One region of the Streptomyces sp. NPDC033216 genome, then DNA from elsewhere that is predicted to be linked to it. Evidence: riboswitches for the same ligand, from Rfam matches in the RefSeq annotation. Region 1 holds a riboswitch; each other region holds the start of a gene.

What was found. Region 1 has a riboswitch for cyclic di-AMP ahead of ACZ5Y0_RS16030 (M23 family metallopeptidase). Riboswitches for the same ligand answer to the same signal wherever they lie in the genome.
Region 2: another riboswitch for cyclic di-AMP. It lies ahead of ACZ5Y0_RS28965 (transglycosylase SLT domain-containing protein); the one in region 1 lies ahead of ACZ5Y0_RS16030 (M23 family metallopeptidase).
Region 3: another riboswitch for cyclic di-AMP. It lies ahead of ACZ5Y0_RS30565 (M23 family metallopeptidase); the one in region 1 lies ahead of ACZ5Y0_RS16030 (M23 family metallopeptidase).
Region 4: another riboswitch for cyclic di-AMP. It lies ahead of ACZ5Y0_RS13505 (transglycosylase family protein); the one in region 1 lies ahead of ACZ5Y0_RS16030 (M23 family metallopeptidase).

What each region holds. Positions count from the first base shown of each region.
Region 1 covers NZ_JBVIQK010000007.1:118,182-125,665, forward strand. Annotated here, with positions in the region: gene ACZ5Y0_RS16020 (M16 family metallopeptidase) at 1-1,135, shown strand, start outside; gene ACZ5Y0_RS16025 (M16 family metallopeptidase) at 1,132-2,520, shown strand; cyclic di-AMP (ydaO/yuaA leader) riboswitch at 2,788-2,956, shown strand; gene ACZ5Y0_RS16030 (M23 family metallopeptidase) at 2,970-3,725, shown strand; gene ACZ5Y0_RS16035 (GntR family transcriptional regulator) at 3,913-4,605, shown strand; gene ACZ5Y0_RS16040 (HPr family phosphocarrier protein) at 4,856-5,137, opposite strand; gene ACZ5Y0_RS16045 (bifunctional acetate--CoA ligase family protein/GNAT family N-acetyltransferase) at 5,316-7,484, shown strand, end outside.
Region 2 covers NZ_JBVIQK010000020.1:106,384-113,867, forward strand. Annotated here, with positions in the region: gene ACZ5Y0_RS28950 (glycosyltransferase family 2 protein) at 1-904, opposite strand, end outside; gene ACZ5Y0_RS28955 (GNAT family N-acetyltransferase) at 992-2,065, opposite strand; gene ACZ5Y0_RS28960 (HAD family hydrolase) at 2,311-3,135, shown strand; gene ACZ5Y0_RS28965 (transglycosylase SLT domain-containing protein) at 3,246-3,728, opposite strand; cyclic di-AMP (ydaO/yuaA leader) riboswitch at 3,734-3,914, opposite strand; gene ACZ5Y0_RS28970 (CocE/NonD family hydrolase) at 4,000-6,264, opposite strand; gene ACZ5Y0_RS28975 (polyprenyl synthetase family protein) at 6,587-7,484, shown strand, end outside.
Region 3 covers NZ_JBVIQK010000023.1:76,167-83,650, forward strand. Annotated here, with positions in the region: gene ACZ5Y0_RS30540 (NUDIX domain-containing protein) at 1-34, shown strand, start outside; gene ACZ5Y0_RS30545 (GTP cyclohydrolase II) at 42-713, opposite strand; gene ACZ5Y0_RS30550 (MarR family winged helix-turn-helix transcriptional regulator) at 896-1,471, opposite strand; gene ACZ5Y0_RS30555 (dihydrofolate reductase family protein) at 1,607-2,746, shown strand; tRNA gene ACZ5Y0_RS30560 (tRNA-Met) at 2,812-2,885, shown strand; cyclic di-AMP (ydaO/yuaA leader) riboswitch at 3,202-3,359, shown strand; gene ACZ5Y0_RS30565 (M23 family metallopeptidase) at 3,369-4,385, shown strand; gene ACZ5Y0_RS30570 (PrsW family intramembrane metalloprotease) at 4,551-5,969, opposite strand; gene trmB (tRNA (guanosine(46)-N7)-methyltransferase TrmB) at 6,021-6,857, opposite strand; gene lhgO (L-2-hydroxyglutarate oxidase) at 7,332-7,484, opposite strand, start outside.
Region 4 covers NZ_JBVIQK010000005.1:401,458-408,941, reverse strand. Annotated here, with positions in the region: gene eno (phosphopyruvate hydratase) at 58-1,344, opposite strand; gene ACZ5Y0_RS13505 (transglycosylase family protein) at 1,675-2,382, opposite strand; cyclic di-AMP (ydaO/yuaA leader) riboswitch at 2,386-2,568, opposite strand; gene ACZ5Y0_RS13500 (transglycosylase family protein) at 2,772-3,749, opposite strand; gene ACZ5Y0_RS13495 (cytochrome P450 family protein) at 3,929-5,227, opposite strand; gene ACZ5Y0_RS13490 (nucleoside triphosphate pyrophosphohydrolase) at 5,794-6,774, opposite strand; gene ACZ5Y0_RS13485 (SurA N-terminal domain-containing protein) at 6,846-7,484, opposite strand, start outside.

The DNA of each region.
Region 1 (7,484 bases):
CCAGGTCGAGGGCAACGGTCACTTCGAGCTGGTCCAGGGCGCGGGCGGCTCGCTCAACGGCACGACCAGCTTCGAGCGCACCAACTACTTCGAGACCATGCCCACCCACCAGCTGGAGCTGGCCCTCTGGCTGGAGGCGGACCGCATGGGATCGCTGCTGGCCGCCCTGGACGACGAGTCGATGGAGAACCAGCGCGACGTCGTCAAGAACGAACGCCGCCAGCGCTACGACAACGTCCCCTACGGCACGGCGTTCGAGAAGCTGACCGCTCTCGCCTACCCCGAGGGCCACCCGTACCACCACACGCCGATCGGCTCGATGGCCGACCTGGACGCCGCGACGCTGGAGGACGCGCGCGCGTTCTTCCGCACGTACTACGCGCCCAACAACGCTGTCCTGTCGGTGGTCGGCGACATCGACCCGGAGCAGACGCTCGCCTGGATCGAGAAGTACTTCGGCTCCATCCCCGCCCACGACGGCAAGCCCCAGCCCCGTGACGGCTCCCTGCCCGACGTCATCGGCGAGCAGCTGCGCGAGGTCGTCGAGGAGGAGGTCCCGGCCCGTGCCCTGATGGCCGCCTACCGCCTGCCGCAGGACGGCACACGCGCGTGCGACGCGGTCGACCTGGCGCTCACCGTGCTCGGCGGCGGCGAGTCCTCCCGCCTCTACAACCGCCTGGTCCGCCGCGACCGTACGGCGGTGGCGGCCGGCTTCGGCCTGCTGCGCCTGGCCGGCGCGCCCTCCCTGGGCTGGCTGGACGTCAAGACGTCCGGTGACGTCGAGGTGCCCGTCATCGAGGCGGCCATCGACGAGGAGCTGGCCCGGTTCGCCGAGGAAGGCCCCACGGACGAGGAGATGGAACGCGCCCAGGCCCAGTTGGAGCGCGAGTGGCTGGACCGTCTCGGCACGGTCGCCGGCCGCGCCGACGAACTGTGCCGGTACGCCGTCCTGTTCGGTGACCCGCAGCTCGCCCTGACCGCGGTCCAGCGAGTACTGGACGTCACCGCGGAGGAGGTCAAGGAGGTCGCCAAGGCCCGCCTGCGCCCCGACAACCGCGCCGTACTGGTCTACGAGCCCACCGAGCCCACCGAGAACACCGCCGACGAGGACGAGAACGAGGAGGCGGCCCAGTGACCGAGCTCGCCGCGATGGACTTCCACCCCCAGCCCCGCGCGGGCGAAGCCAGGCCCTGGGCGTTCCCGGCACCCGCGCGCGGCATGCTCGACAACGGCCTGACCGTCCTGCACTGTCACCGCCCCGGCCAGCAGGTAGTCGCCGTCGAGGTCATTCTCGACGCGCCCCTGGACGCCGAGCCGGCCGGTCTCGACGGCGTCGCCACGATCATGGCGCGGGCCTTCTCCGAGGGCACCGACAAGCACTCCGCCGAGGAGTTCGCCGCCGAGCTGGAGCGCTGCGGCGCCACCCTCGACGCGCACGCCGACCACCCCGGCGTCCGCCTCAGCCTGGAGGTCCCGGCCTCCCGCCTGGCCAAGGCCCTCGGCCTCGTCGCGGATGCCCTGCGGGCGCCGGCGTTCGCCGACAGCGAGGTCGAGCGCCTCGTCCGCAACCGCCTGGACGAGATCCCGCACGAGCTGGCCAACCCCTCCCGGCGCGCCGCCAAGGAACTCTCCAAGGAACTGTTCCCGGCGACCGCGCGCATGTCGCGGCCGCGCCAGGGCACCGCGGAGACAGTCGAGAAGATCGACTCCGCCGCCGTACGCGCCTTCTACGAGAAGCACGTCCGTCCCGCCACGGCCACCGCCGTCGTCGTCGGCGACCTCACCGGGCTCGACCTCGACGCGCTCCTCGGCGAGACCCTCGGCGCCTGGACGGGCTCCACGGCCCAGCCGAGTCCGGTGCCGCCGGTGACCGCCGACGACACCGGACGGGTCGTCATCGTGGACCGCCCCGGCGCCGTCCAGACGCAACTGCTGATCGGCCGCATCGGCGCCGACCGGCACGCGCGCGTGTGGCCCGCGCAGGTGCTCGGCACGTACTGCCTCGGCGGCACTCTCACCTCCCGGCTGGACCGCGTCCTGCGCGAGGAGAAGGGCTACACCTACGGCGTGCGCGCCTTCGGCCAGGTCCTCAGGTCCGCGCCGGACGGTTCGGGCGCCGCGATGCTCGCCATCAGCGGCTCCGTCGACACCCCCAACACCGGTCCCGCCCTGGAGGACCTGTGGAAGGTGCTGCGCACCCTCGCCGAGGGCGGCCTGACCGACGCCGAACGTGACGTCGCCGTGCAGAACCTCGTCGGTGTGGCACCCCTGAAGTACGAGACGGCCGCCGCCGTCGCGGGCACGCTCGCCGACCAGGTCGAGCAGCATCTGCCGGACGACTACCAGGCGACGCTGTACCAGCAGCTCGCCGCGACCGGCACCGTCGAGGCCACCGCGGCGGTCGTGAGCGCCTTCCCGGTGGACCGCCTGGTGACGGTCCTGGTCGGCGACGCGGCCGCGATCAAGGCGCCGGTCGAGGCCCTCGGCATCGGTGAGGTGAAGGTCGTCCCCGCCGAGTAGCAAGGCGAAGGGGGAACGCGAAGCGGGATCGCCGAGTAGGAACGCGATGTGGCGACGCGGAGCGGCAACCGCGACGCCACGCGCGCGCAGGGAGCCCTGGTTGACGGATGTGTCACCAGGGCTCCCTGATGTCCGATTTGAGAGAGAGGCTGCCTGTCTGCCCTGTGGCATGCGCTACAAAAGCCGCGTTCCGTTTGGGTATTGACGACCCCCGCGTCTACTTTCAATCGGGCTGTTCGTCAGGCAGTGCGCCGCGCCCGCGGCACCGGACAGTCATCGCCGAGTCCCCGCATGGCGCGAGCCAGGGGAGCCGGGGACCCAATGAGGCAGTCCCTGGGGTGAATCGGACGCCCGCGCGTGTGCGCGAGGGGGTCCGTAGGAGACCTTCCTGCTCCGAACCCGTCAGCTAACCCGGTAGGCGAGAGGGAAGGAAAGGACCGCTCAACTTCATGGCGTCCACTTGCGCCACCGGGAAGCACCGTCGTCCCAGCCGGATGAAGCGCACCACCGCCCGCGTGGCGGGCATCGCGGCGCTCACCACCACCGGCGTCATCGGCACCGTCGCCTCCAGCCCCGCCCTGGCCGCTGAGACCCCCGTCGAGCAGACCGGCCTCATCCCGGTCGTCGCCGTGGGCGACACCGTCGCCGAGCGCATCGACGACCAGGCCGCCGCCCAGAAGCAGGCCGCCGTGGTGGAGGCCGAGCGCAGGGAGGCCGCCGCCCGGGCCGCGGCGAAGGTCGAGGCGGAGCGCGAGGCCAGGGTCCGTGCCGCCCGCGCGGCCGAGCGCCAGCGCCTGAACACCTTCGTCTCGCCGATCAGCGGCTCCTACGTCTCCACCGGCTACCGGTCCGGCGGCTCCCTGTGGTCCTCCGGCAGCCACACCGGCATCGACTTCCACGCCTCCACCGGCACCCCCGTGCACGCGGTGGGCCTCGGCACCGTCGTCGAGGCCGGCTGGGGCGGCGCCTACGGCAACCAGGTCGTGATCCGGATGAACGACGGCACGTACACCCAGTACGGCCACCTCTCGTCCATCGGAGTCTCGGTGGGCCAGAAGGTCGCCCCGGGCCAGCAGATCGCCCTGTCCGGCGCCACCGGCAACGTCACCGGCCCGCATCTGCACTTCGAGGCCCGCACCAGCGCCGAGTACGGCTCGGACATCGATCCGGTCGCCTACCTCCGCCAGCACGGCGTGCGCATCTGACGACGTTCGGCGCAGAACGTGATCGCCCCGGCCCTCGTGGCCGGGGCTTTCGTCGTTTCACGGAACGTGCTGTCAAAAAATATCCCTGGATTCCGGCCCCCCATCGGAAATTCCCGCTGATTGCAATAGAGTCACGGAGCACACGTCAATCGTCGACGTTTCACGGTGATTAAGGCGGAGGTCGGTCATGCGTATTCCGGCGCACTCGGTGTGCACGGCCATCCGGGACGACATCGTCGCGGGTGTCTACGAGCGCGGCAGCCGCCTCACCGAAGAACTCCTCGCGCGCCGCTACGGCGTCTCGCGCGTCCCCGTCCGGGAGGCCCTGCGCACGCTGGAGGCGGAGGGCTTCGTCGTCACGCGGCGGCACGCGGGCGCGTGCGTCGCCGAACCCTCCGAGCGGGAGGCCGCCGACCTGCTGGACATGCGCATGCTCCTGGAACCGCTCGGCGCCGCCCGGGCCGCCCGACGACGCACCGAGGGGCATCTCAAGGTGCTGCGCGGCCTCGTCCGGCTGGGCCAGGAACGTGCCAGGCGGGGCAGCGGCGAGGATCTGCGCTCCCTCGGGGGCTGGTTCCACGAGACCCTCGCACAGGCCTCCGGCAGCCACGCCCTGACCTCGACGCTCACCCAACTGCGCCACAAGATTTCCTGGATGTACGTGGTGGACGCGCCGACCAGCCCCGTGGAGTCCTGGGCGGAGCACGGCGCGATCGTGGACGCCGTGGCGCGCGGCGACGGAGAGCGCGCGCGGGCCGTCACGGCGCTGCACGCCGAGCGCGCGACCTCCGCGCACCGGCTGCGCTTCTCGGGCGGTCACCGCCGGGACCGTGTGAGGACTTCGCAACACGTCGTAAACATGTCCGGCCTGCGGCATTAACACAAGGGCCGTATACAAAGAAGGCAATTCGGCGGAGGGGCGTTTCCGCTGCCCTTTTCCGACGTGCCTCCGCATTTGAGGCGGCGCGCCCTTCCCGTGTCGCTCGCGTGCTCTTCGCGGGTCCGCGCATGATTTCCGGCCCGCCTCCGAAAATGTCACCCGGTGCCGGAAACAGCGGCCGGAAACAGCGGAGCCGCGCCACCCGGAAGCGGGCGACGCGGCTCGGTACCTGCTGTGGGCGACAGTCGGCTCAGACGGTCTCGGGCAGCTCCTCGAGACCCTCGGCGACCAACTTGGCCAGCCGGTCGAGAGCGGCGTCCGCGCCCTCGGCCTCGGAGGCGAGGACGATCTCCTCGCCGCCCTGGGCGCCCAGGCCGAGGACGGCCAGCATGGAGGCCGCGTTGACGGGGTTGCCGCCCGCCTTGGCGATCGTCACCGGGACGCCTGCGGCCGTGGCGGCTCGGACGAAGATGGAGGCGGGGCGGGCGTGGAGGCCCTCGGCCCAGCCGACGTTGACGCGGCGCTCAGCCATGTGATGCTGCCCTTCACTGTTTCAGGTTGTCTAGACCAGTGTTCCACACGTGAAGCGTGGGAGGGACGGCCCGTGTGTCCCGTCCCCTACGGCCGTCGGATCGCGGCCTCGATCCGACCTCCGTCCCACCACAGACTGCCTCGCGCCGTTGTCGTACGCGAGCCGTACGCTGGGCCCCATGCAGAGCGCGTCGGACCGCCACGAGTACCCCGCCCACTGGGAGGCCGACGTGGTGCTGCGCGACGGCGGCACCGCACGCATCCGCCCCATCACCGTCGATGACGCCGAGCGCCTGGTCAGCTTCTACGAGCAGGTGTCGGACGAGTCGAAGTACTACCGCTTCTTCGCGCCCTACCCGCGACTGTCCGCGAAGGACGTCCACCGCTTCACGCACCACGACTTTGTGGACCGGGTGGGACTCGCGGCCACGGTCGGCGGCGAGTTCATCGCCACCGTACGCTATGACCGCATCGGCGCCGACGGCATGGCCGCCACCGCGCCCGCCGACGAGGCCGAGGTCGCCTTCCTCGTGCAGGACGCCCACCAGGGACGGGGCGTCGCCTCCGCCCTTCTCGAACACATCGCGGCCGTCGCGCGCGAGCGCGGCATCCGACGGTTCGCCGCCGAGGTGCTCCCCGCCAACAACAAGATGATCAAGGTGTTCACGGACGCCGGCTATACACAGAAGCGCAGCTTCGAGGACGGCGTCGTCCGCCTGGAGTTCGACCTCGAACCCACCGCACGCTCCCTGGCCGTGCAGCGTGCGCGGGAACAGCGCGCCGAGGCCCACTCCGTACGGCGGTTGCTGGCGCCCGGATCGGTCGCCGTCATCGGCGTCGGCCGTACCCCCGGCGGCGTCGGCCGAAGCGTCCTCGGCAACCTCCGGGAAGCAGGCTTCACCGGAGACCTGCACGCCGTGAACAAGGCGTTCCCCGAGGGCCTCGAAAAGCTCGACGGCGTGCCCGCGCACCGCTCGGTGCGCGACATCGACGGGCACGTCGACCTCGCGGTCGTGGCCGTCCCGGCCGAACGCGTGCCCGAAGTCGTCGCCGAGTGCGGCGAACACGGCGTACAAGGACTCGTGGTCCTCGCCGCCGGATACGCCGAGAGCGGCCCCGACGGTCGAGAGCGCCAGCGCGAACTCGTGCGGCACGCGCGCGCGTACGGGATGCGGATCATCGGGCCCAACGCCTTCGGGCTCATCAACACCTCTCCGCGGGTACGGCTGAACGCATCGCTGGCCCCCCAGATGCCGCGGCCCGGCCGGATCGGCCTGTTCGCCCAGTCCGGCGCCATCGGCGTCGCCCTGCTGTCCCGGCTGCACCGGCGCGGCGGCGGCGTCACCGGCGTCACGGGTGTGTCGACGTTCGTCTCCTCCGGCAACCGCGCGGACGTGTCCGGCAACGACGTCCTCCAGTACTGGTACGACGACCCCGACACCGACGTCGCCCTGATGTACCTGGAGTCCATCGGCAACCCGCGCAAGTTCACCCGTCTCGCGCGCCGTACGGCGGCGGCCAAGCCGCTGGTGGTGGTCCAGGGCGCCGGTTCCGCCCCCCAGGGCCACGCCGTACGCGCCACCCGGCTGCCCCACGCCACGGTGTCGGCCCTGCTGCGGCAGGCCGGGGTGATCCGTGTGGACACCATCACCGAACTGGTCGACGCGGGCCTGCTGCTGGCACGCCAGCCGCTGCCACGAGGCCCGCGCGTGAGCATCCTCGGCAACTCCGAGTCACTGGGTTTGCTGACGTACGACGCGTGTCTCTCCGAGGGCCTGCGCCCGCAGCCGCCCCTGGACCTCACCACCGAGGCGTCGGCGGAGGACTTCCACGCCGCCCTGGCCCACGCCCTGGCCGACGAGACGTGCGACGCGGTCGTGGTGACCGCGATCCCCGCGATCGGCGAGGCGTCCCCCGGCGACGCGGAACTGGCGCAGGCGCTGCGCTCGGCCGCGGCCGCCGGCCCCGCCAAGCCGGTGCTCGTGGTGCACGTGGAACTGGGCGGCCTCGCGGAAGCCCTCTCGGCCGCGACGAGCACGGCCCCACGCGCGCGTACGACGGCGCCGGACCCGGGAGCGGCCGACACCGGGACGGGCAACGGGAGCGACACCGGGGTGACGGGAGCCGAGCCGACCGAGGCCGGAACCACCCCGCCCGCGACGAGGGCCGACGCGGCCCCTACCGGGACACCGGCGACCGGTGCGACGGCCACCGGACCGACCGGGCCCGGCCGCGCGGCGACCGCTCCGACGACGGGCGGCACGCCCCCAGCGCCGCCCGCCGATCCCGCCGGGCGGCCGGAGGCCCCCGAGGGTGCCCACCTCATCCCCGCCTATCCCGCCGCGGAG
Region 2 (7,484 bases), on a different contig from region 1:
AGCCGTAGAGGTCGTCGCCGCCACGCGCGAGCGTCCCCGCCCCCGTCGCGGGGTCGAAGCCACCGACCGCGCGCAGCACGCCGGTTCGGAACGCCATGTTCGCGCCGGATCCGAACCGGCCCGCCGTGAACGGGAACAGCGGCTCGTCGGCGGGCGGGTCGAGGGGGTCGTACGTCCGTGGCGTGAACCCCTTCGCGAAGCCCCCGTGGCTCTCCAGGAGCACTTGGGCGGGGGTGCGCATCCGGGCGGGCAGGATCAGCCCGGTGGCGCAGCCCAGGCCCGGGTCGGCGGCGAAGGGCGCGGTGAGTTCGGTCAGCCAGCGCGGGTCGGCGACCACGTCGTCGTCGGTGAACGCGACGACGTCGCCGCGCGCGGCAGCGAGGCCGGTGTTGTGGGCGACGGCGAGACCGGGCACGGGCTCGGTCACGTACCGCACGTGCTCGCCGTACTTGTGCGCGACCAGGTCGCGGGTCGTGTCCGACACCGGGGCGTTGTCGACGACGACGATCTCGAAGTCGGGGTGGTCCTGGGAGAGCATCGAGTCGAGCGCGTGGGCGAGCCGGTCGGCGCGTTCACGGGTGGCGACCACGACGCTGGTGAACGGGACGGTGACCCCCGTGGGTGCCGGTGCCGGTGCCGGTCCGGCGTCCGCGTGCCGCTGGGCCAGTGCGGTGAGGACCGCCCTCGGGTCGGCGCCCTGCGGCACCCGCCCGAGCAGCGTGGCGACCGGCCGGCCACCCCTGCGGACCAGCAGGAACACCTCGCCGTGCGTGACGGGCGGGCTGCCGGGGCCGGGTCTCAGCACCCCGCCGCCGCCCGGTCCCAGTTCCAGTTCGGCGACCTGAACCGGCTCGATCGCGAGGAACCTCTGAATCTCCTGCCGTACGCGTGCCGCGTGGGACACGAGTCCTCCCCCTCCACTGGCCTGGAACCCGCCGCCGGAACCCACCGGAAACGTGTCGGGAACCGGTCGGAACCCGACAGGAACCCCTCAGGACCGGCGCAGCCGCCCGACACCCTTCAGCGCCCGCTGGGCCGCCGCCGCGAGCCGCGGCCGACTGCGCACGAAGTGGTGCGCTCGGCGCGAGGGCTCGCGGCTGAGCCAGTAGAGCGCGGCGCCCGCCCCCGGACGCGTCCACGCTCCTTCGTACACGGGCAGTTCGCCCGTCTTCAGCGAGTCCTTGTACGCGGCGGCCCCCCGGCCGAGGTCGAGCAGGCCGATGCCCTCGGCGGCGGCAGCCTCGGCCATCCGCAGATGCAGCACCAGACCGGGCGAGTATTTCGCGAACTCCGGGTCGTAGGCCGGGAACCAGCAGGCCAGGACGCTCGTCGAGCGCAGCCCGAAGTGCGCGGCGATCGGTTGCCCGCCGGCGTAGAGGACGGACAGGGTGCCGGAGCAGTCCGGGCCGCGCGACTGCGAGGCGAGCAGCTGCACGAGCCGCGTGATCCAGTCCTGCGCGAACCGGTCCCGGCGGCCGGTCCTGCGGTACTGCGCGGACTTCCACGCCATCAGCGTGCGCAGCGCGGCCGGATCACGCTCGTCGAAGACGAACCGCAGGTCACCGACCTGGCGGCCGAGCCGGCGCTCTTTGGCGAGCGTCGTCTTCACGAATTTCGGCGACTGCGCGCGCAGGACGGACTCGTACGTTTCGTAGCCCTTTTCCACGTCGATGACGTAGGACGTGTACTCGGCCGCCGCGTGCGGGACGAGCAGCTCCTGGTCCGCCTCCAGATTGTCGAAGGCGAAGCTCGACAGGGCGCAGGCCCGCAGGAGTTCCTCCGCGTTCAGACCGAGACCCCGGCCGAGGACGGCTCCCTGGGAGTCCGAGACGCCGTACGCGAGGGCGCGGCCCTGACCCAGCCGGCCGCGCTCGTGGGGCAGGAAGCCGACCGGCTCGCGCCCCTCGTACACCACCGCGACGCGCGCACGGGGCCGCACCCGGCCCACGGCGTCGGTGAACTCCGGTTCCATGAACGGGTTGCGCGGAGCCGTCGACGCGGCGCGCAGCGCGCGCCACCGCTCCCGTTCCCCCTCGCCGAGATCCTCCGGCTTCAGCACACGAATACGTCCGCTGCTCAACCTGACCCCCCGATCAAGTCCCCCCTGGACTGTCTGGACGGTACCGCCCCAGGCACTACGGGCGGTAGGTAGCGGACCATGTTGTTGCCAACCGGTGCATAGGCCTTCAACGTCCCTGTACCCGGCGTTGCGGTAGAAAACCGTTTCTCGTGTGAACGGTGCGGAAGGGGAAGGAGCGGGCGCCGAACGGGAAGCGAGTCGGGGGCCGTCGGGGTCCGTATTCTCTGATCATGGCCGCACCCTCCGCATATGCCGCGCGCTGCGCGTACTCCCTCGTCGCCACCGACCTGGACGGAACGCTGCTGCGCGGCGACGACACCTTCTCCGACCGGTCGCTCGACGCGCTCGCGAGGGTGGCGGCCGCGGGCGCCCGCCACCTCGTGGTGACCGGCCGGCCGGCCCCTCGCGTACGGCCGCTGCTGGAGATCCTGCGCGGCCGGGGGCTCGCGGTGTGCGGACAGGGCGCGCAACTGTACGACGTCGGAGCGGACCGTCTGCTGTGGTCGGTCACCCTGGACCGGGACCTGGCCGAGACGGCGCTCGGCAAGATCGAGGCGGAGGTGGGCGAGGTGTACGCGGCCGTCGACCAGGACGGCGTCGACGGGCTCACGCTGATCGAACCGGGCTATCTGATGCCGCACCCCACGCTGCCGGCCCTGCGCGTCGGAGCGCGCGAGGACCTGTGGTGCGAGCCGATCAGCAAGGTGCTGCTGCGTCATCCCACCCTGTCCGACGACGAGTTGGCGGCGACGGCCCGTTCGGTGGTCGGCTCGCTGGCCGGCGTCACGATGTCCGGGCCGGGCACGGTGGAGCTCCAGCCCTGCGGAGTCACGAAGGCGACCGGACTGGCCCTGGCCGCCGAGCACCTCGGGCTGCGGCCCGAGGACACGATCGCCTTCGGCGACATGCCCAACGACATCCCGATGTTCGACTGGGCGGCGCGCGGTGTCGCGATGGCCAACGCCCATCCCGAACTCAAGGCGGTGGCCGACGAGGTCACGACGTCGAACGAGGACGACGGCGTGGCCGTCGTCCTCGAGAGACTGTTCCCCTAGTTCCCCCGGGTTTTGCTGAGTTTTCCTCGTTCACTGGGTTTTGTTGAGTTCCCCTGGTGCCCCTGAGGTCCTCTGGTTCCTTGGCCCTCCAGGGGCGGGGCGGCTGTCTGTCAGTAGGCGCCGAAGACGTTGTCGATCGAGCCGTACCGGTGCGCCGCGTAGTTGCAGGCGGCGGTGATGTTGGCGACCGGGTCGTACGGGTCGTAGGCGGTGCCGGCCACGTGGTACGCGGCGAAGGTGGGGTCGATGACCTGGAGCAGGCCCTTGGACGGGATGCCCGCGGCCGCGTTGGAGTCCCAGAGATTGATGGCGTTCGGGTTGCCCGAGGACTCACGCATGACATTTCGGTAGATGCCGTTGTACGTGCCCGGAATGCCCTTCTCGGCCATGATCGCGAGGGATTCGCGGATCCAGCCGTCCAGGTTGTTGGCGTACCCGGCCGAGGTGGTGGCGGCCGTGGTGGCCGAGGCCGTGGTGGCCGCGGAGGCGCTCGTCGAGCCGATGAGCGGAAGGGTCAGCACGGCGGCGCCGGTGGCGGCGACGGCGAGGGTGCGGGCAAGGCGGGTGCGGCGGTGCTGGACGGCAGCAGGCATGACGAAACGTTCCTCTCCGGCGCCTGCGAGGTGAGCTGTCGGGTTCGGGCTGGAAAGTGCCCGGCCGGCCGCCGTAGGGGTACGGCGACGCGACTTCACCCCGAGCCGGTCCGGTACGTGCGTGACGTACGGCTCGGCGACTTACCTGGGTCCCCCGCTCCTGCCGTGCGTGAGTGTCGGTCGATGGGGTGCCGGGCGGCGGCAGGATTAGGCGTCTGCCCGACAGGCCGGGAACGTATGCGAGAGCGCATGTCCGGAACAAGTGCCGGATTCACAGATGGCCCCTATTGACCTTGATCAGAGGTTTGATCCTTCTTGATCCTTTTCGTGCGCCGGACGTCAACTTGCCGATGGGCAAAGCGGAATCACAACTTCCGGTCCAGGTTGCCCGCGTGGGGGCGACGTGAGCCAACTCACCAGCGTCCACAAGAAGGGTAAAACGGGCATTGGACCCCAAGTCTCTTTTAAAGGGGCGTGCGTGGGATGTGCCTGTGCCAGGTCGGTGGAACACCACCTCGCCGCCCTCCGTGCACACCACCTCGTCGGTGGCGACGAAGTCGCTCTCGTCGCAGGTGACCTCGGAGCGGGTGCGCACGCTCGTGTCCCAGCCCCGCTCCGGGCGGCGCAGCCGGATCGTCCGGTCACAGCGGACCTGGGCCGACAGGGGCTCGCGCTCGGCGATCGTGTACGTCGTCAGCCCCTCCTCCGTGTACTCCAGGCCGTCGGGGTACACGCGGGTGCCGGCGTCCGGCGGGGCGACCTCCAGCTGCCACGCGCCCCCGGCCGCGTCCCGCACCACGCGCCGCTCGGGACGCGGCTCGTCGAGCGTGACGGGGAAGCTCACTCCGAGCGGCGGCGCCTGCTCGGGCTCCTCGAAGGAGGGGCCGGCATCCGCCTCCCGGACCCGCACCGGCAGCTCCAGCGCGCTGCCCGCCGGATCCACGGTGAATCCCGCCGCCGACTCCGGTCCGGGCCAGACCCACGGCCAGTAGGCGGAGGAGAGGGCCAGACGGACGCGGTGGCCGGCTGGGAAGGCGTGGCCGGTGGGGGTCAGGGCGAGGGTGACCTCCCCGCCCGCGGTGTGTGTGCCCCGGAGTTCCAGGACGCCGCGTGCCACGAGGGTGGCGGAGCCGTCCGGTGCCACGTCGCAGATCCTCGCGACCACCTGGGCGTGCGGCGCCTCGCACGTCAGCCGCAGCCGCACCCGGGGTTCGCCCAGCACCCAGGTCTCCTCACCCACCGGAAACTCGAAACAGACCGAGCGCCCGTCCTCCTCGCGCTGGTCCGGCGGGAGATCGCCGTCGTCGCCACGGGGGAGAAGACGGCCGGCGTCCACGCCCGTGTGCAGGAGGGAGCGCACCAGGACCGGGGCGCCCCGGAGGGCGTACCTCAGGACGCTCGCGCGAGGGGAGGGCCAGGCCGGCTCGCCGATCCAACGGCCGGGTGGGCCGCCGTCCGCCGCGGCCGACGGGTGGGCGCCGCGGACGTACGCGCGCAGGAGCGGGTCGGACAGGACGCCGGTGTCCCTGCCCTTCAGCCAGTGGTCCCACCAGCGCAGGGTCTCCTGGAGGAAGCCGATCGCGGGGCCGGGGTGCGGGACGTGGTCGGGGTACCGGTGCGGCCACGGCCCGACCAGGCCGCGCACCCGGTCGGGCGGGAGGTGCTCGACCACCCCGAGGACCGCGTCGGGGTACGGGTCGTACCAGCCGCCCACCGCCAGGACGGGCACGCCGGTCCCCGGCGCGTCGCGGACATCGCCGTCGACGGCGCGCGGGACCGGCCGGGTGGGGGCGGACGGCTCGACCCCCTCCAGGCGCCGGAGCCACATCTCCCGCCAGGCGTCGCCGACGTGCTCGGGGTCCGGCGGCAGGCAGAGGACGGCAAGCCGGGCCTCCGCCGCCTCGGTGTGCGGCGGGTCGGCAGGGAGGGCGGAACCGGCGGAACCGTTCGGGCGTCGCACGCCGTCGTCGTGGTGGCCGTCCGCACAGCAGACGGCGACGACCGCCCTGAGCGGCTCGGGTGCGAGGGCCGCCACCCGGAGGGCCTGGACACCGCCCCCGCCGATGCCGAACATGCCCACCGTGCCGTCGCACCACGGCTGTGCCGCCAGCCACGCGACCACGGCGAGCGCGTCGGCCTCCGGGCCGTCGGCCGTGGCCCCGTCCGCCGCCCCCGCCGTTGCCGCCGCACCCGTCGTTCGGGCGGAGGGTCCCGTCGCCGGGGGTGCGGTGTCGGACGGTCCCGCCGGTGGGGGTGCGGCGTCGGCCGGCGCGTCCGGTACGCCCTCGCTGTTGCCGTGGCCGCGCGCGTCCACGCGTACGGAGGCGTAGCCATGGCCCGCGTACCAGGGATGGCGCTGCCGGTCGCGGACCGCGGTGCGGTCGGAGAGCCGGTCCGGGGCGTACTCCAGGAGCGCCGGCACGGGCTCGTCCGTCAGGGGTCGCCACACACGGGCGTACAGCAGGGTGCCGTCGGGCAGACGGATGCGGAAGTCCTCGTGGGCCGTCTCGTAGGGGAAGGACGAACGGATGCGCATGTGCGTGGCCCCCGTGAGGTCAGCGGGGCGGATGGGCCCGACGGCTCCGGCCGGACGGCTGACGTGAGTGACCGGACGGAGTCGCCGGTCCGACTTCCCTCCTGCCCGAATACTCATATCGGCTGATCAGCAACATACCGGGCATGATCCGATGTCGCCCGGCCGCCCGAGGGCACCTCGCGGGCGAGCCACGTTCGATACGGGGGGACGTGGGGCCTGTCAGTGATCGAAACGTGACCGGATACGCTGACTTGAGTGAGGGCAGCGACCTATCGACAAACCGCGTAGACGCCAAAAGACACCAGCAGACAGGAGACCCCTCGTGACCGTCGTCGGGCCGTTCGGGCTGAGCGTGCGGGACCAGGCTCTGGAAGCCGATGTCCAGGCCGGATTGACGGCTGTCGAGGAAGGCTTGCTCGAGGCCACGAAGAGCGAGGTCCCGTTCATCACGGAGGCCGCACAGCACCTCGTCCGGGCGGGCGGGAAGCGGTTCCGGCCGCTGCTCGTGATGCTCGCCGCGCAGTTCGGCGACCCGTACGCGCCCGGCATCGTGCCCTCCGCCGTGGTGGTGGAGCTGACCCACCTGGCCACGCTGTACCACGACGACGTGATGGACGAGGCCGAGGTACGGCGGGGCGTGTCCAGCGCGAACACCCGCTGGGGGAACTCGGTCGCCGTCCTCACCGGCGACTTCCTGTTCGCCCGTGCCTCGCACATCCTCGCCGACCTCGGGCCCGAGGCGGTGCGGGTGCAGGCGGAGGCGTTCGAGCGGCTCGTCACCGGACAGATCCTGGAGACGGCCGGGCCGACCGACGGACGGGACCCCGTCGACCACTACCTCGACGTGCTCGGCGGCAAGACCGGATCGCTGGTGGCGGTGGCGTGCCGGTTCGGCGCGATGATGTCGGGCGCCGACCACACGGTCGTGGACGTGCTCACCCAGTACGGCGAGAGGCTGGGCGTCGCCTTCCAGCTCGCGGACGACGTGCTCGACATCGCGTCGGACTCGCACGAGTCGGGGAAGACGCCGGGCACGGACCTGCGTGAGGGCATCCCCACGCTGCCGGTGCTGCGGCTGCGCGAGCGGGCCGCCCGGCTGGCCCTGCCCGAGGACATCGCGCTGTGCGAGCTGCTCGACTCCGACCTGAGCGACGACGCCCGGCTCGCGGAGGCGCTGGCCGCGCTGCGGGGTCACCCCGCGCTGGAGCAGGCTCGGCGGG
Region 3 (7,484 bases), on a different contig from region 1:
GTTCGGGCGCCGCCGAACACCGGGGGAGGCTTGAGCAGATCTCAGCCGGCGTTGAGTTCGGTGAACTCGGGGAGTGCGGGGAGCTCGGGGACGCCGGTCAGGGCGGCCAACGGCAGCGTGTGCTGGGTCGTCAGCACCTTGGCCCGCAGGTAGCGCACGTTGTGCGGGGTGGTGAAGACACCGGTGGGCACCCGGTCGTGGACGTCGATGCCCAGTCCGCGGAGCTGCTCGGCCTTGTCGGGGTTGTTGGACAACAGGTCCAGCCCCGTGATGTCCAGGGCGCGCAGCATCTGGGCGGCGGCGGTGTAGTCCCGCGCGTCCTCCGGCAGTCCGAGGGCGGCGTTCGCCTCGTAGGTGTCGAGGCCCTGGTCCTGGAGGGCGTACGCGTCGAGCTTGTTGTAGAGGCCGATCCCGCGGCCCTCCTGGCGCAGGTAGAGCAGGACTCCCCCGCGGTCGGCGACGCGTTCGACCGCTTCGCGCAGCTGCGGTCCGCAGTCGCAGCGGGCGGAGCCGAAGACGTCGCCGGTCAGGCACTCCGAATGCAGCCGTACGAGGGGGACCGGGCCGGGTTCGCCGAGGACGACGGCGACATGCTCCTGGCCGTCGGCGAGTCCGTGGAAGGTGACGAGTTCGGCGTCCGCCGCGTACCCGTCGTGGAAGCGCAGCGGTACCCGGACGCGGGCACGCACGGTGGCGGCGGGAGTGTCGAGCATGCGGGTTCTCCGGGTCCGGTGGGCGGTGCGCACTTTGGCCGCTCCTCTGCTTCCGCACGGCTTCTGCCGCACGACTGGTCTGCTTCAGATTTGAAGCAGATTGACGGTCGTGAACCTACCTCATGCTTCAACTTTGAAGCAATGCGATCGTGTGGCGGCTCACGGCGCTGCCGTGGGCTCGCTCACGGGGTCCCGGAGGTCCCGGAGGTCCCGGAGGTCCCGGAGGTCCCGGAGGTCCCAGGGGTCCCGGAACAGGGCGAGGAGCGCCTGCGCCACGGCAGATCCTCCGGTGCCGCCTCGCCGCCGTCTCCCTGGAGGCCCCGCGCGACCTGAGTGAAGATCTCCTCCAGCTGCCCCACCTGCTCGGGCGTGAGCCGGTCGAACAGCAGGCTGCGTACGGTCTCGACATGGCCGGGCGCCGCGTTCTCCAGGATCACCACGCCCTCGTCCGTCAGGACCGCTACGCTCCCGCGCTTGTCCCGGTGGCAGTCCTCGCGCCGCACCAGCCCGTCCTTCTCGAGCCGCGTCACGGCGTACGTCAACCTGCTGCGGGTGACCTTCAGGCGCTCGGCGAGGTCGGTCATGCGCAGCCGCCGCTCCGGGGCCTCGGAGAGACTGGCGAGGATGGAGTAGTAGGCGTGGGGCATGCCCGCCTCCTGCTGGAGCTGCCGGTCGATCGCGTCCTCCAGGAGCAGGTATCCGGCGACGTACGCGCGCCAGGCGCGCTGCTCCTCGGGGGTGAGCCAGCGGGTTGTCATGCGCCCAGTGTAGGTTTGTTTAAAACTTGAACCAAGCTGATCGCCGTTCCCCCCGTTCCCCGGCCCCTGACCCCGGCCCCTGACCCCGACCCCGGCCCCTGACCCCGATTCCCGATCCCGGAGAGAACCGCGCCGATGCCGTACCCGTACGTCCTGCTGTCCGCCGCCGTCTCCCTCGACGGCTATCTCGACGACACCGGTCCCGACCGGCTGCTGCTGTCCGGCCCGGCCGACTTCGACCGGGTCGACGAGGTGCGCGCATCCGTCGACGCCATCCTGGTCGGGGCCGGCACGATCCGCGCCGACAACCCGCGCCTGCTGGTCAACTCGCCCGCCCGCCGGGCCGCCCGGGTCGCCGCCGGCAAGCCGGAGTACCCCCTCAAGGTGGCGGTCAGCGGGACCGGCGAGCTGGACCCGGCGGCGCGGTTCTGGCACACCGGCGGTGACAAGGTGCTCTACACGACGGACGCCGGCGCGGACAGCGCCCGCGACCTCGGCCCGACGACCGACGTCGTGGCGCTGGGCGCCGGCCTCGACTGGCGCCGACTCCTGGAACACCTCCACCACGTACGGGGCGTGCGGCGCCTCATGGTCGAGGGCGGCGGCACCGTCCACACGCAGCTCCTCCAGGAGGGTCTCGCCGACGAACTCCAGCTCGTCCAGGCCCCGCTGTTCGTGGGTGACCCGGACGCGCCCCGGCTCTTCGGACCCGGTGGTTATCAGGGTGGACGCCTGCGGCTGGTCGGGACGCGGCGCATCGGGGACGTGGTCCTCACGTCGTACGAGCCCACCGCACCCGGCACCGGTCCGCTCCCGGTCGCCGCCGACCGGCACTGGCTGGCCCTCGCCTGCGAGCTGGCCGCAGCCTGCCCGCCGTCGCGGACCGCGTTCAGCGTCGGCGCGGTCGTGGTGGCGGGCGACGGCACGGAGCTGGCGCGCGGCCACTCCCGAGAGGCGGGCGACCCCGTCGTCCACGCCGAGGAGGCGGCCCTCGCCAAGATCGACGCCGCCGACCCCCGGCTGGCCGGCGCGACCGTCTACAGCAGCCTGGAACCCTGCGCCCGACGCGCCTCACGGCCGGCCCCGTGCGCCCGGCTCATCCTCGACGCGGGCGTGCGCCGGGTGGTGACGGCCTGGCGCGAGCCGGACACCTTCGTCACCGACGCCGACGGGAGCGGCCTGCTGGCCGCCGCGGGAGCGGACGTCGTCGTACTTCCGGAGTACGAGCAGCAGGCGAAGGCGCCGAACGGTCATCTGCTCCGACGGACCCCCTGATCGCCCCCCAGGTCCGACCGTGGTTCTGGGCGTCCCCCGCATGGCGTAGACTGGTGTCACACCGACGCGGGGTGGAGCAGCTCGGTAGCTCGCTGGGCTCATAACCCAGAGGTCGCAGGTTCAAATCCTGTCCCCGCTACTCAAGGCCGAAGGCCGGAATCCTGATCATGGGATTCCGGCCTTCGGTGCGTTCGGGGCCTGCCCCCTGCCAGGCCCGTCACGTTCGGTGATCGCTCGGGAGCCCTGTGCATAACATCTGAGTCACCATCAAAACCCGCGGTGACTCCTGAGGTTTCGCGACGGGCAGTCAACTCGCCCGCTTTTCACCGATCCTGGGGCCAAAGTCCAGGCCAGAAATGTTGTTGATCAAGCAGAACAGCTTGGAATCCCGTGCCCGGGTCTATTAACGTTCGATAACGCAGCGCGGTCGTCCCAGCCGGCACAAGAGTCGGCTCCGTGCGCACGCGTCGAATCCCGCAAGGGAACCGGGGAACCACCAACTTGGGGTGAATCGCGCCTAAGCCGCCGTACAGTCACGGCCGGTATACGCGCGTAGGAGACCTTCCTGCTCCGAACCCGTCAGCTAACCCGGTAGGCGACGGAAGGAAAGGAGTACGCCCGCGTGGCGTCCAACCGGCCTGCCCCAGAAGCCCCCACCGTGCCCAGCCAGCAGACCTTCGGCTACGGCGCCTACCGCAGCGATGAGGGCCCCTGGGAGGAATGGAACCCGACAGCGGACTCCATTCGCCCGGTGCGCGGCAAGCACCGCGTCGCCAAGCAGCGCGGCGGCCTCGCCCGCAGCTCCACCGTTCTCGGCGTCGGTGTCATAGCCGCCGTCGGCGGCGCGGGCATGGCCAGCGCCAACACCGGCAAGTCGCCGGTCTCCATCTCCATGCCGGACCTGCCCTCAGTGGGTTCCCTCATCTCGGACGACGACACCTCCGAGGAGGCGGCGCCCGCGCTCAGCACCTTCGGTGCCGAGACCGTCGCCGTCGACAGCGCGGCCGACGCCGGTGAGGCGCTGCGCAACCGGATCATGGCGCAGGCCGAGTCCCAGCAGACCCAGGTCGAGACCAAGGCGCAGGAGGCAGCCGAGGCCGCCGCGGCCAAGGCCGCCGCGGACGCCGCCGCCAAGGCCGAGAAGGAGGCCAAGGCCAAGGCCGAAGCCGCCAAGAAGAAGGCCGCCGAGGAAGCGGCGAAGAAGGCGGAGGCCGAGCGCCTCGCCAAGCTGGCCAAGCAGTACACGCTGCCGACCTCCTCGTACACGATCACCTCGACCTTCGGTCAGGCCGGCGCCTACTGGTCCTCCGGTTACCACACCGGCCTCGACTTCGCCGCACCCACCGGCACGCTCATCAAGGCCGTCCACGGCGGCACCATCACCTCCGCCGGCTACGACGGCTCGTACGGGTACAAGACCGTTCTCACCCTCGACGACGGCACCGAGGTGTGGTTCGCCCACCAGTCCTCCATCAGCGTCAGCGTCGGCCAGAAGGTCGCCACCGGCGACATCATCGGCCGCGTCGGCGCCACGGGCAACGTCACCGGCGCCCACCTCCACCTCGAGGTCCACCCGGGCGGCGGCGGCACCGGAATCGACCCGGCCGCGTGGCTGCGCGACAAGGGGCTCAGCCTCTGAGATCTCCCCGGGGGGACCGTGACCGGACCCCCCGAGGTCTTCCGGGAAGTGTCACGGGGGTCGGTGAGGTCTACGCCCGGATGTTTCCCGGATGTTCGTGGACCCTGGCCGGAGCCGCCCCGTGGGCGCCTCCGGCCAGGGCGTTGTCATCACGGCCCGCACCGCTCAGGACTGGTGCGGGCTGGACTGGATGTGCTGGACGTACGGGTACGGCGAGGCGTACGGGGTGTACGCGGCCTGCGGGTGGGGCCAGGTCTGTCCGGGGTACCCGTAGTAGCCGGTCGGGGGGTGCGTCACCCCCATCGGGTACCCGAGCCCTGGCCCGCCGTACACCCCGTGGACCGGCCGAGGCGCGGGCGCGGCCAGCCGGGACGCGTGCTCCAGCGCCGGCCGGGCCACCTCCTTGCGCCGCCACAACTCGTTCAGCAACTCCCGTTCCCGTGCGACGAAGTCGGCGCCGCCCCGTCCCTGGCGCCCGCGGTGCCGCAGGAACGCCAGAGACGTGGCGTAGGCCTCGTACTGCGCCACCTCCCGAGCCGCGGGCCTGCCCAGGTGCCGTCGGGCGTACTGCCGGGCCAGCCTGCGTGCCCGCATCGAGCCGAGGGCGTACGGCTCGGCCGGGCTGAGCCAGCCGGCGGCCGTGTAGGCGGGCAACTCGTCGCGCACGGTGCCCAGCTCCCGCTGGCGCGTCCACACCACCAGCCAGGTCAGCACCCCGAACGCGGGCACCATGAACGCCCCGTACACCGCGAAGAAGCCCCAGTCGCCGAAGGTCGCCGAGCCGTTCCACAGGGCGTGCATGAGCATCGCGAGCAGCAGGCCGCACAACGGGAGCACCACGCGCCGCACCCGCTGGTGCTCCCCGGACAGCGCGGCGACGCCGAAGCCTAGGCCGGTCAGGACCGTGAACAGGGGATGCGCGAACGGCGACATGACGACGCGCACGAAGAAGGTCGCGACGGTGACGGAGGCGATACCGCCGCCCCCGGTGAGCTGGTCGGTGCCGAAGGCGTTGCCGAGGTAGAGGATGTTCTCGGTGAACGCGAACCCGGTGGCGGTCGTCCCGGCGATCACCACCCCGTCGACGATCCCGGTGAAGTCCCGTCTGCGGAACAGGAACACGAGGAGGACGGCCGCCGCCTTGGCGGACTCCTCGACGACGGGCGCGATCACCGTGGCACCCAGGGTGTCGGCGTGGGCCGGGTCGGCCGTCGCCGTCGCTATCCAGCGCACCGCGAAGCTGTTGGCGACGATCGCTATCAGCGCCGCCGCGCACGCGCCCCAGGAGAAGGAGAAGACCAGATTCCGCCAGGGGCCCGGTTCCACCCGGTCCAGCCAGCGGAAGGCGGCCATGAGAAGCGGCACGGGAAGTATCGCGAGCCCCAGTCCGACCAGGAACCCCTCCGTGCCCGTCTGCTCACGGACGAGGGCGAGGATCACCAGCCCCGACAGGGCGAGCAGCGTGATCAGCGCGCCGTAACGGACCCACTTGTGCTGCCACCAGTGCGCGTGCCGCAGCACACCGCCCCCGGCCGGGCCGCCGGGGTGCGGGGGAAGCGGTGGGAACGGGGAACTGGTGGCCACGGCATCGACCCTAACGAGGGAGAGGACGGTGGTGGAGGGGATTACGGCCGGTCAGTGATCCCGGCGACCCTCGTGCTGTACGCGGCGGAAGAGCAGGTCGTTCACCACATGACCCTTGTCCAGTCCCTGTCCCTCGAAACGGGTCAGCGGCCGGAAGCCGGGGCGCGGCGAGAAGCCGCCGTCCGCCTGCGTGTTGACGAAGTCGGGGTGTGCGGTGAGCACCTCGAGCATCTGCTCCGCGTACGGCTCCCAGTCGGTCGCGCAGTGCACGAGCGCGCCCGCTCTCAGCCGGGTCGCGGCGAGGCCGAGGAACTCCGGCTGGATGAGACGCCGCTTGTGGTGGCGCTTCTTGGGCCAGGGGTCGGGGAAGTACACCCGCACGCCGTCGAGGGAGTCGGGGGGGAGCATCTCGCGGAGCAGGATGATCGCGTCACCGTTGCCCACGCGGACGTTCGTCAGGCCGCCCTGGTCCGCGAGGTTGAGGAGGTTGCCCTGGCCGGGGGTGTGGACGTCCACGGCCAGGATGTTCGTCTCCGGGTCGGCGGCGGCCATCTGGGCGGTCGCCTCGCCCATGCCGAATCCGATCTCCAGGACGACGGGGTTGTCGTTGCCGAACAGTTCGGCCAGGTCGACGCTGTGTCCGTCGATGTCCAGGCCCCACTTCGCCCACAGCCGCTGGAGCGCGTCGGCCTGTCCCGCCGTGACCCGGCTGCGCCGCGGTTGGAAACTCCTGATCCGCCGCTCGAAATGCGACCCGGCGGGGTCGGCCCTCGGACCGTCGGGAAAGCGGGGCTCTCCCTTGGCACGGGCACGGCGGACGGGCTCGCCGGGGTGGTGATCACCGGGGGCGGGCCGGGGCGGTTCTGGGGCACTCAACGAATCAGACACAGTGGGTCGATTTTACGGCCGGCGGAGAGGGGCCAGTCCGGTCGGCGGGGGTGCGGCCGGGGACCGGACCGGCGCCGGGCCCGCGGTGACCCGCGCGCGGGGGGCGCCGGCTCGCCGGTGCGCGGCTGTGCGAGCCCCGGCGATCAGGAGACCCGTCGGAAGGGCCGCACGCCGACGCTCGGCCGGGATGCCCGGGCACACGGCCGGCCCGTCCCGGTGATGGCCGGGTGTGCCGGTCGGCCCAGGGTCCCGCGGCAGCGCCGCTCCTGCCACGGCGCCCGCCGCGGCCCCGCCCCGCCATGGCCGTGTGTGCCGGCCCGGTGCGGTGGGTGCGCCGGGCGGGTCGACCGCGGTGGGGTGCGCGCCGGACGCCGGCACCCCGCGGACGCCCGGTCCCGCCTGCCACCCTGAGCGGCGCGGACGGGGGAGCGCCGATCACCGGCGCCCCGGACCACCGGGACCGCGGCCACCCGCCTACACCGGACCCAGCGCCTCCAGTGCCCTGTGGGCCACCTCCCGGCCGATCGGCAGGGACGCCGTCGCGGCGGGGGAGGGGGCGTTCAACACGTGGATCGCGCGCGGGGACCGTCGTATGAGGAAGTCGTCCACCAGGGAGCCGTCCCGCCG
Region 4 (7,484 bases), on a different contig from region 1:
GTTCGGCTCAACCCTGTTCGGCTCAACCCTGTTCGGCTCGACCCTGTTCGGGTCGGCTCAGCCCTTGAAGCGGGGAAAGGCGCTGCGGCCGGCGTACACGGCGGCGTCGTCGAGGATCTCCTCGATGCGCAGCAGCTGGTTGTACTTGGCCACGCGGTCCGAGCGGGCCGGGGCGCCGGTCTTGATCTGGCCGCAGTTCACCGCGACGGCGAGGTCGGCGATGGTGACGTCCTCGGTCTCGCCGGAGCGGTGGGACATCATGCACTTGAAGCCGTTGCGCTGGGCCATCTCGACGGCGTCCAGGGTCTCGGTCAGCGAGCCGATCTGGTTCACCTTGACGAGCAGGGCGTTGGCCGAGCCCTCCTCGATGCCGCGGGCCAGGCGCTCCGGGTTGGTGACGAAGAGGTCGTCGCCGACGATCTGGACCTTGTCGCCCAGCTTGTCGGTGATGACCTTCCAGCCGGCCCAGTCGTCCTCGTACAGCGGGTCCTCGATGGAGACCAGCGGGTACGCGGAGACCAGCTCCTCGTAGTACTCGGTCATCTCGGCGGCCGAGCGGGACTTGCCCTCGAACTCGTACTTGCCGTCCTTGTAGAACTCGGACGCGGCGACGTCGAGCGCGAGCGCGATCTGTTCGCCGGGGACGTAACCGGCCTGCTTGATGGCCTCGAGGATGAGGTCGAGCGCGGCGCGGTTGGACTCCAGGTTCGGGGCGAAGCCGCCCTCGTCGCCCAGGCCGGTGGACAGGCCCTTGGTCTTCAGCACCTTCTTGAGGGTGTGGTAGACCTCGGCGCCCCAGCGCAGGGCCTCGGAGAAGGACTCCGCGCCGATCGGGGCGATCATGAACTCCTGGATGTCCACGTTGGAGTCGGCGTGCGAGCCGCCGTTCAGGATGTTCATCATCGGAACGGGCAGCAGGTGCGCGTTCGGGCCGCCCAGGTACCGGAAGAGCGGGAGGTCGCTGGCCTCGGAGGCGGCGTGCGCGACGGCGAGGGAGACGCCGAGGATGGCGTTGGCGCCGAGGGAGCCCTTGTTGTCGGTGGCGTCCAGGTCGAACATGGCCTGGTCGATCAGGCGCTGCTCGGTGGCGTCGTAGCCGACCAGCTCCGGGCCGATCTGCTCGATGACGGCCAGGACGGCCTTCTCGACACCCTTGCCCTGGTAGCGGTTGGGGTCACCGTCGCGCAGCTCGATGGCCTCGAAGGCGCCGGTGGAGGCGCCGGAGGGAACGGCGGCACGACCCGTGCTGCCGTCGTCGAGGCCGACCTCGACCTCGACCGTGGGGTTGCCTCGGGAGTCCAGGATTTCCCGGGCTACGACGACGTCGATGGACGGCACGAGCATCTCCTTCTTGGGATGTGACGCTGGTTGTGCGGGGCACGAGCGGGCCATGACGAGCCCTTGCTGAGCCTTGCGACTAGAGCCTAACCGCCTCGGGGCGTCGGTCGGCCGACCGACCGTCCCGTGGACAGGGAGACGGTACCCATTGTTTCCGTCCGGAACAAAGGGGGTGGCCCACAGAAGGTGGCCGACCCGAAAGGAAAACCCCGCTCCGGTGCGTACGGGGGAACACGCACCGGAGCGGGGAGACCGTGGGGACGGGGTCACCTCACGAGGCGTTCGGCGTGGCGGCCTCGGCCGTGAGGGGGCGGCGGTCCGGCCGGGGGCCGGATGTCACTTCAGGTGCAGCTGCTGACCCGGGTAGATGAGGTCGGCGTCCTGGACGATGTCCTTGTTCAGCTCGAACAGCTCGGCCCAGCCGCCCTTGACGCCGTGCGCCTGGGCGATGGAGCTGAGCGTGTCGCCCTCGACGACCTTGTACTCGCCGTCGCCCTTCTTGACCTTCTTGCCGGTCGGCGTGGTGACGGTCTTCTGGGACTTGGCGGCCGGACGCTCGGCGGAGCGGGAGGCGCTCTGCTGCTCGGTGGAGCGGGTGGTGGTCTCCGAGGAGCCGCTGGACGAGGAGCCGCCGGTGGACGAGCCGGCGGAGGACGAGCCGCCGTTGTACGCGGCGCCGGACAGGCCCACGCCGCAGACCGGCCAGGCACCCTTGCCCTGGCCCGCGAGGACCTTCTCGGCGATCTGGATCTGCTGGGACTTCGAGGCCTTGTCGGCGGTGGCGGCGTACTGCGTGCCGCCGTACGCGGCCCAGGTGGAGGCGGAGAACTGAAGGCCGCCGTAGTAGCCGTTGCCCGTGTTGATGGACCAGTTGCCGCCGGACTCGCACTGGGCGACCGCGTCCCATTCGGAGGCGGTGGCGGCGGAGGCGTTGCCGGCCGCCATGAGCGGGGCGGCTATGGCGACGCCGGTGACGCCGGCGAGCGCGGCGACGCGGGTGGCCTTGGACGGACGACGGTGCTTGCCCTTGGCGGAAAACAGCATGGTGGATCCCCTCACCGACGCCTGCGAGGTGAGCTGTCGGGTTCGGGCCGTGTGAGTTGCCCGGCCACTCGTCCCCGGGAGCACTGCTCCCCGGGAGGTGTGGCTTCACCCCAAGCCGCTCCGGTCAACTGCCCGGTACGGCACTTACCTTGGGTCCCCCGCTCCTGCCTACGGCGCTTACGCGACGACTGTTCCCGGGCCGCCACTGGCAGGATTCGGCGTTGCGGCGGCCGGGGCTCGGGTTGCCGAGCGGTCTCGACCGTAGGCACGCGCTCGGCGGAATTTCAAAGACGATCACGTCTTCTGAGACTCATCCCACACTTTCACCAAAGCGGACATTCGACGCGAAGCGTGACGTGAACTCCCGCTGCTTTTCCCGTTTTTCCGCCCTATTCCACCCCTGTGTCGAGCGTCTGACCGGCAGTGATGTTGTTCGGGTCGGCGCCGATGGCGCCCTTGTTCTCGTCGTAGAGCGCGCGCCATCCGCCGTCGAGGTCAAGGGAGTCGGCGATGGAGACGAGGGAGTCGCCCTCGCGCACGACATAGGTGCCGACGGCATGGCGGCCGGAGGAGGCGGTGGTGGTGCCGTCCGCCACGGTCTCCTCGGCGGTGCTCCCGCGGTGGCGGCCGGAGGCGAGGGAGCCGGTGTCGACCAGGTTCCAAGAACCCGCAGCCTGGACCGACTTGTCCGAGTCGTCCACTTCGGGAACGGTCGCGGCCGAGCCGCCGTCCGCCTTCGAGGTGCTCGCACCGGTGGGCGTCTCGGCCTTCGAGGAGCTGTCAGGCGTACCGGAGGAAGGGGACGAAGCGGACGGGGACGCCTTGTCCGTGGCATCCGTGGAGGATTCGGCCGACGGAGTGGCGGACTCGCCCGTGGAGCCCGAGGCGTTCGAGGGGCCGGACGAACCCTTGGACAGGTCGGACAAGCCGGACGTCACGGAGGAGTCGGACGAGTTGTCCGCCACGCCGGTGTCCAGGTCGCCCGCGCCGTTCTCCTTGCTGAGACCGGAGGTCAGCCCGCAGGTGCCCCAGGCGCCGACACCCTGGTCGGCGAGGACCTTCTGGGCTACGGATATCTGCTGGTTGCGGCTGGCCAGGTCGGGGCGCTCGGCGAAGTCGAGTCCGCCGTACGCCTCCCAGTCCTCCTGGCTCAGCGCCAGGCCGCCGTACTCGCCGTTGTCCTGGGCGGCGCTCCAGGAGCCGCCGGTCTCGCATTCCGCCACCGTGTCCCACACCGTGCCGTCGGCCGCGCTCGCGCCGGTGGCGCCCAGCAGCGGGATGGCTATCGCGGAGCCGGTCACGCCGGCCGCGACAAGGAGGGCCGGAGCCTGGCGGGGGCGCCGGTGTCGACCGTTCCCGGAGAGCATGCGGGGGCCTTTCTCGAGACAGCAGTGCCTGCGCGGCGGAGAAGCAGGGCGCCGCGCTGACAGGTGAACGTATCGGCAGACGATCACTTGTCACAAGTTCATGCCGCGCAGATCACGTGAAGATCACAGAGTCGAGGAATGGTCACCTTCGCCTCGTTCCTCGGGCACATGACGGACGGTCAGCGCGCGGCTGCGGCGGGTTCGCCGGAGACGAGCGGGGTGAACTCCACGGGCAGCGTGCGCAGTCCGCGCATGATGAGGCCGCCGCGCCACCTCAGGTCGGCTGGGTCCGCGGCGAGGCGCAGATCGGGCAGCCGGGTGAGGAGGGTGGCCAGCGCGGTCTGTCCCTCCAGGCGGGCGAGGGGGGCGCCCAGGCAGTAGTGGATGCCGTGGCCGTAGCCCAGGTGCTGGTTGTCGCGGCGGGAGAGGTCGAGGACGTCCGGGTCGACGAACCGCTCCGGGTCGCGGTCGGCGGCCGCCAGCACGACGAGGACGGGGTCGCCGGGGGCGATGTCCTGCCCGCCGACGGTGAGGGGCTCGGTGGCGAACCGCCAGGTGGCGAGTTCCACGGGGCCGTCGTAGCGCAGGAGTTCCTCCACGCCGCTCGCCAGGAGGTCGCTCTCGCCCGCGAACAGGGAGTCCTGGAGGCGGGCACGCTGGTCGGGGTGGGTGAGGAGGGCGTAGGTGCCGTTGCCGATCAGGTTCACGGTCGTCTCGAAACCCGCGAAGAGAAGGATGAAGGCCATGGCGGCGGCCTCGTTCTCGGTGAGGTGCTCGCCGTGGTCGGAGGCGCGGATCAGACCGGAGATGAGGTCCTCGCCGGGGGCCGGTTCGGCGGGCAGCTCCGCGCGCTTGCGGTGGATGAGGTCCAGGAGATAGCCGCGCATCTTCTTCACCGACCGTGCGACGCCGCCGCGGGGGCCACCGCCGTGCCGGATCATCATGCCCGCCCAGTCACGGAAGTCGTCCTGGTCCTCGCGGGGGACGCCGAGCAGGTCGCAGATGGCGTGGATGGGCAGCGGGAAGGCGAAGTCGTGGATGAGGTCGGCGGAGCCCCGCTCCGCGAACCGGTCGATGAGTTCGTCCGTCAACTCCTGGACGCGGGGCGCGAACTCGGCGACCCGGCGGGGCGTGAACGCCTTGCTGACGAGCCGGCGCAGCCGGGTGTGGTCCGGCGGATCGATGTTGAGCAGATGCGTCATCAGCTCGGCCTTGCGCTCACCGGGGATCCCGGTCTTGCCCTTGGCGTGCGCCGGCTCGTCGTGATGCGCCGGGTTCTTGCTGAGCCGCTGGTCGGCGAGGGCCTGCTTGGCATCGGCGTACCGGGTGACCAGCCAGGCCTCCACACCGCTGGGCAGCCGGGTGCGGTGCACGGGCGCGTGCTCGCGGAGCCAGGCGTAGGCGGGGTAGGGGTCGGTGGCGAACTCCCAGGTGAACAGGGCTGGCGGGGACGGCTCGGGTGCGGGCTGGTGGGTCACGCCTCGACGGTAGCCGGGATCGGGGCGGAGGCCGCGCCCGGCCTGGCGACGGAAGCCGCGGGGCGACCCTGCGCACCCGGACTCTCCCCTTACCCAGGTTCTCCCCGTGTCCAGGCTCTCCCCTCGTCCAGACTCTCCCCTTGTCCAGGCCCTCCCCACCCTGGCTCGCGGGATCAGGGCGGAGCCCCGCACGCTCCCGCCTCTCGCACCCGCCCGCAGGACCGGCCGTCCCGAGGGCGCCTCGATACGCGCGGTTGTCGGCCGGCACCGCGCCCGGGTCACCGCGACGACGCGGGCGTCCACGACGGGGCGGCGCGGCACCGGACCCCGTTCGCGGGTGTCTCGACCCAGGATCCGGCGAGCCGGTCGCGGTCCTCGGTCGGCCTCGACGCGGGATGCGGCGAGCCGGTCGCGGTCCTCGCGGGTGCCTGCGACGACGGGCCGGGGTCGGCGGCCCCACGACGCCCGCCCACGCCCCGGTCGCGGCCGTCCCGCCCCGGCGGGACGCACGGGCCGCGTCGGGGCTCCGACCGGCGGGTGTCGGGTAGCCGGCGACTCCCCGCCCGCTACCCGACCCCCTCGGCGGCCCGGATCGCGTCCCGGTAGGCGCGGGCCGCTGCCCGCAGGGCCGCCTCCGGGTCCACGCCCTGCGACTCCGCTCGGGCCGCCAGGGCCAGCAGGGCGTAGCCGACGCCCTCCGCCGCCGGGAGCGGTACGTCCAGGTGTGCCGAGCGGACTCTCGACGCGAGTTTCGCGGCGAGGGCCAGGGCGGGCTGGTGGAGGGGGACGCCCTCGGTGACCGACTCGCGGTGCTTCTCGACCGCCTTCGTGCGCAGCCAGTGCTCCTTGACCTCCTCGGGGGTGGTCGCGGTGGCGTCGCCGAAGACGTGCGGGTGGCGGTGGATGAGCTTGGTGACGATCGTGCCCGCCACGTCGTCGACGGAGAACGGGGCCTCCTCGTCCTCCTCGGCGATGCGGGAGTGGAAGAGGACCTGGAGGAGGACGTCGCCCAGTTCCTCGCGCAGCTCGTCGCGGTCGCCGTCCTCGATGGCCTCGACCAGTTCGTACGCCTCCTCGATGGCGTACTTCGCGAGGCCTCGGTGGGTCTGCCGGGAGGACCACGGGCACTCGGCGCGGATGCGGTCCATGACCTGGACGAGGTCGAGGAGGCGGGCGCCGGGAAGGTCGTAGGAGGCGGGGAGCAGCTCCAGGTCGGGCATGGTCACGCGGCCGGAGCCGGCCAGGCGGGCCAGGCCGTCCGTCAGGGCGGGTTCGCCCTCGCCGGTCGCCACCACCACGACCGTGCGGCCGCCGGCGCAGGCGGAGAGCAGCTCCTCGGCGGTGGGAGAGGTCTCCGCCACCTCTATGCCGGCCTCGCGCAGGTACGGCAGCTGGGGATGGGCGCCGTCCGCGCACAGCACGCGGTCGGCTTCGCGCAGGGCCTGCCAGGCGGGCCAGGACAGCAGGCCGGGGGCGACCCGGTGGCTGGTGGTGAGCAGGACGACACGGCCGGGGGTGGGGGCGCCTTCGGGACTCGTTGCGTTCACTCTCCGAACGTAACCCACCCCTCCGACACCCCCCGGAGTCGTCCACAGGGCGGCGGGGGACCGGCGTACCGTCAGGCGGTCTGCGGGGCCTGGGACCGCGTCGTCACGTCGCGGACCCACGGCGTCCTGGCGTCGACGCGGCTGACCTTCTGTACGTCCCAGTGGCCGTACCGCGGGTTCAGGTCGACGTCGAGTTCCCCGGACGCCTTCGACAGGGCGTTCCAGAACTCGGGCCGGCTGGTGTCGGTGCCGAGCCGGTCGGCGAGTTTCTGGGCCTCCAGCTGGAGGCGGAGGTTCTCGTCGAGGCGCTGCGGCGGAATGCCGTACTGCTGGAGCCATGTGGTCTCCAGGCCTTTCGCGCCGCCCGCCTGCCGTTCCAGGCCGGCCCGCATCTCCTGGACCTCCTTGCGGCTGACGGTGATGCCCGCGTCCGCGGCGGCGCGGTGCAGCACCCGGTCGAGGACCATGCCGTGCAGCGTGTCACGGGTGAGGGTGCCGGTACGGGCGATGGCCTGGGCGTACTGGGTGTCGTCGGGGACGGCGGCGCGCTGTGCCTCGCGCACCTCGTTCACCCGGTTCTCCAGTTGCGACACGGTGATCCGCTGGCCGCCGACGACGGCCGCCGCTCCGGGATGGGCCTCGTTGCCGCAGGCCGTGAGGAGGGGGCCCGCCGCGACGATCGCGGCGGACAGCAGGAGCGCGGTGCGACG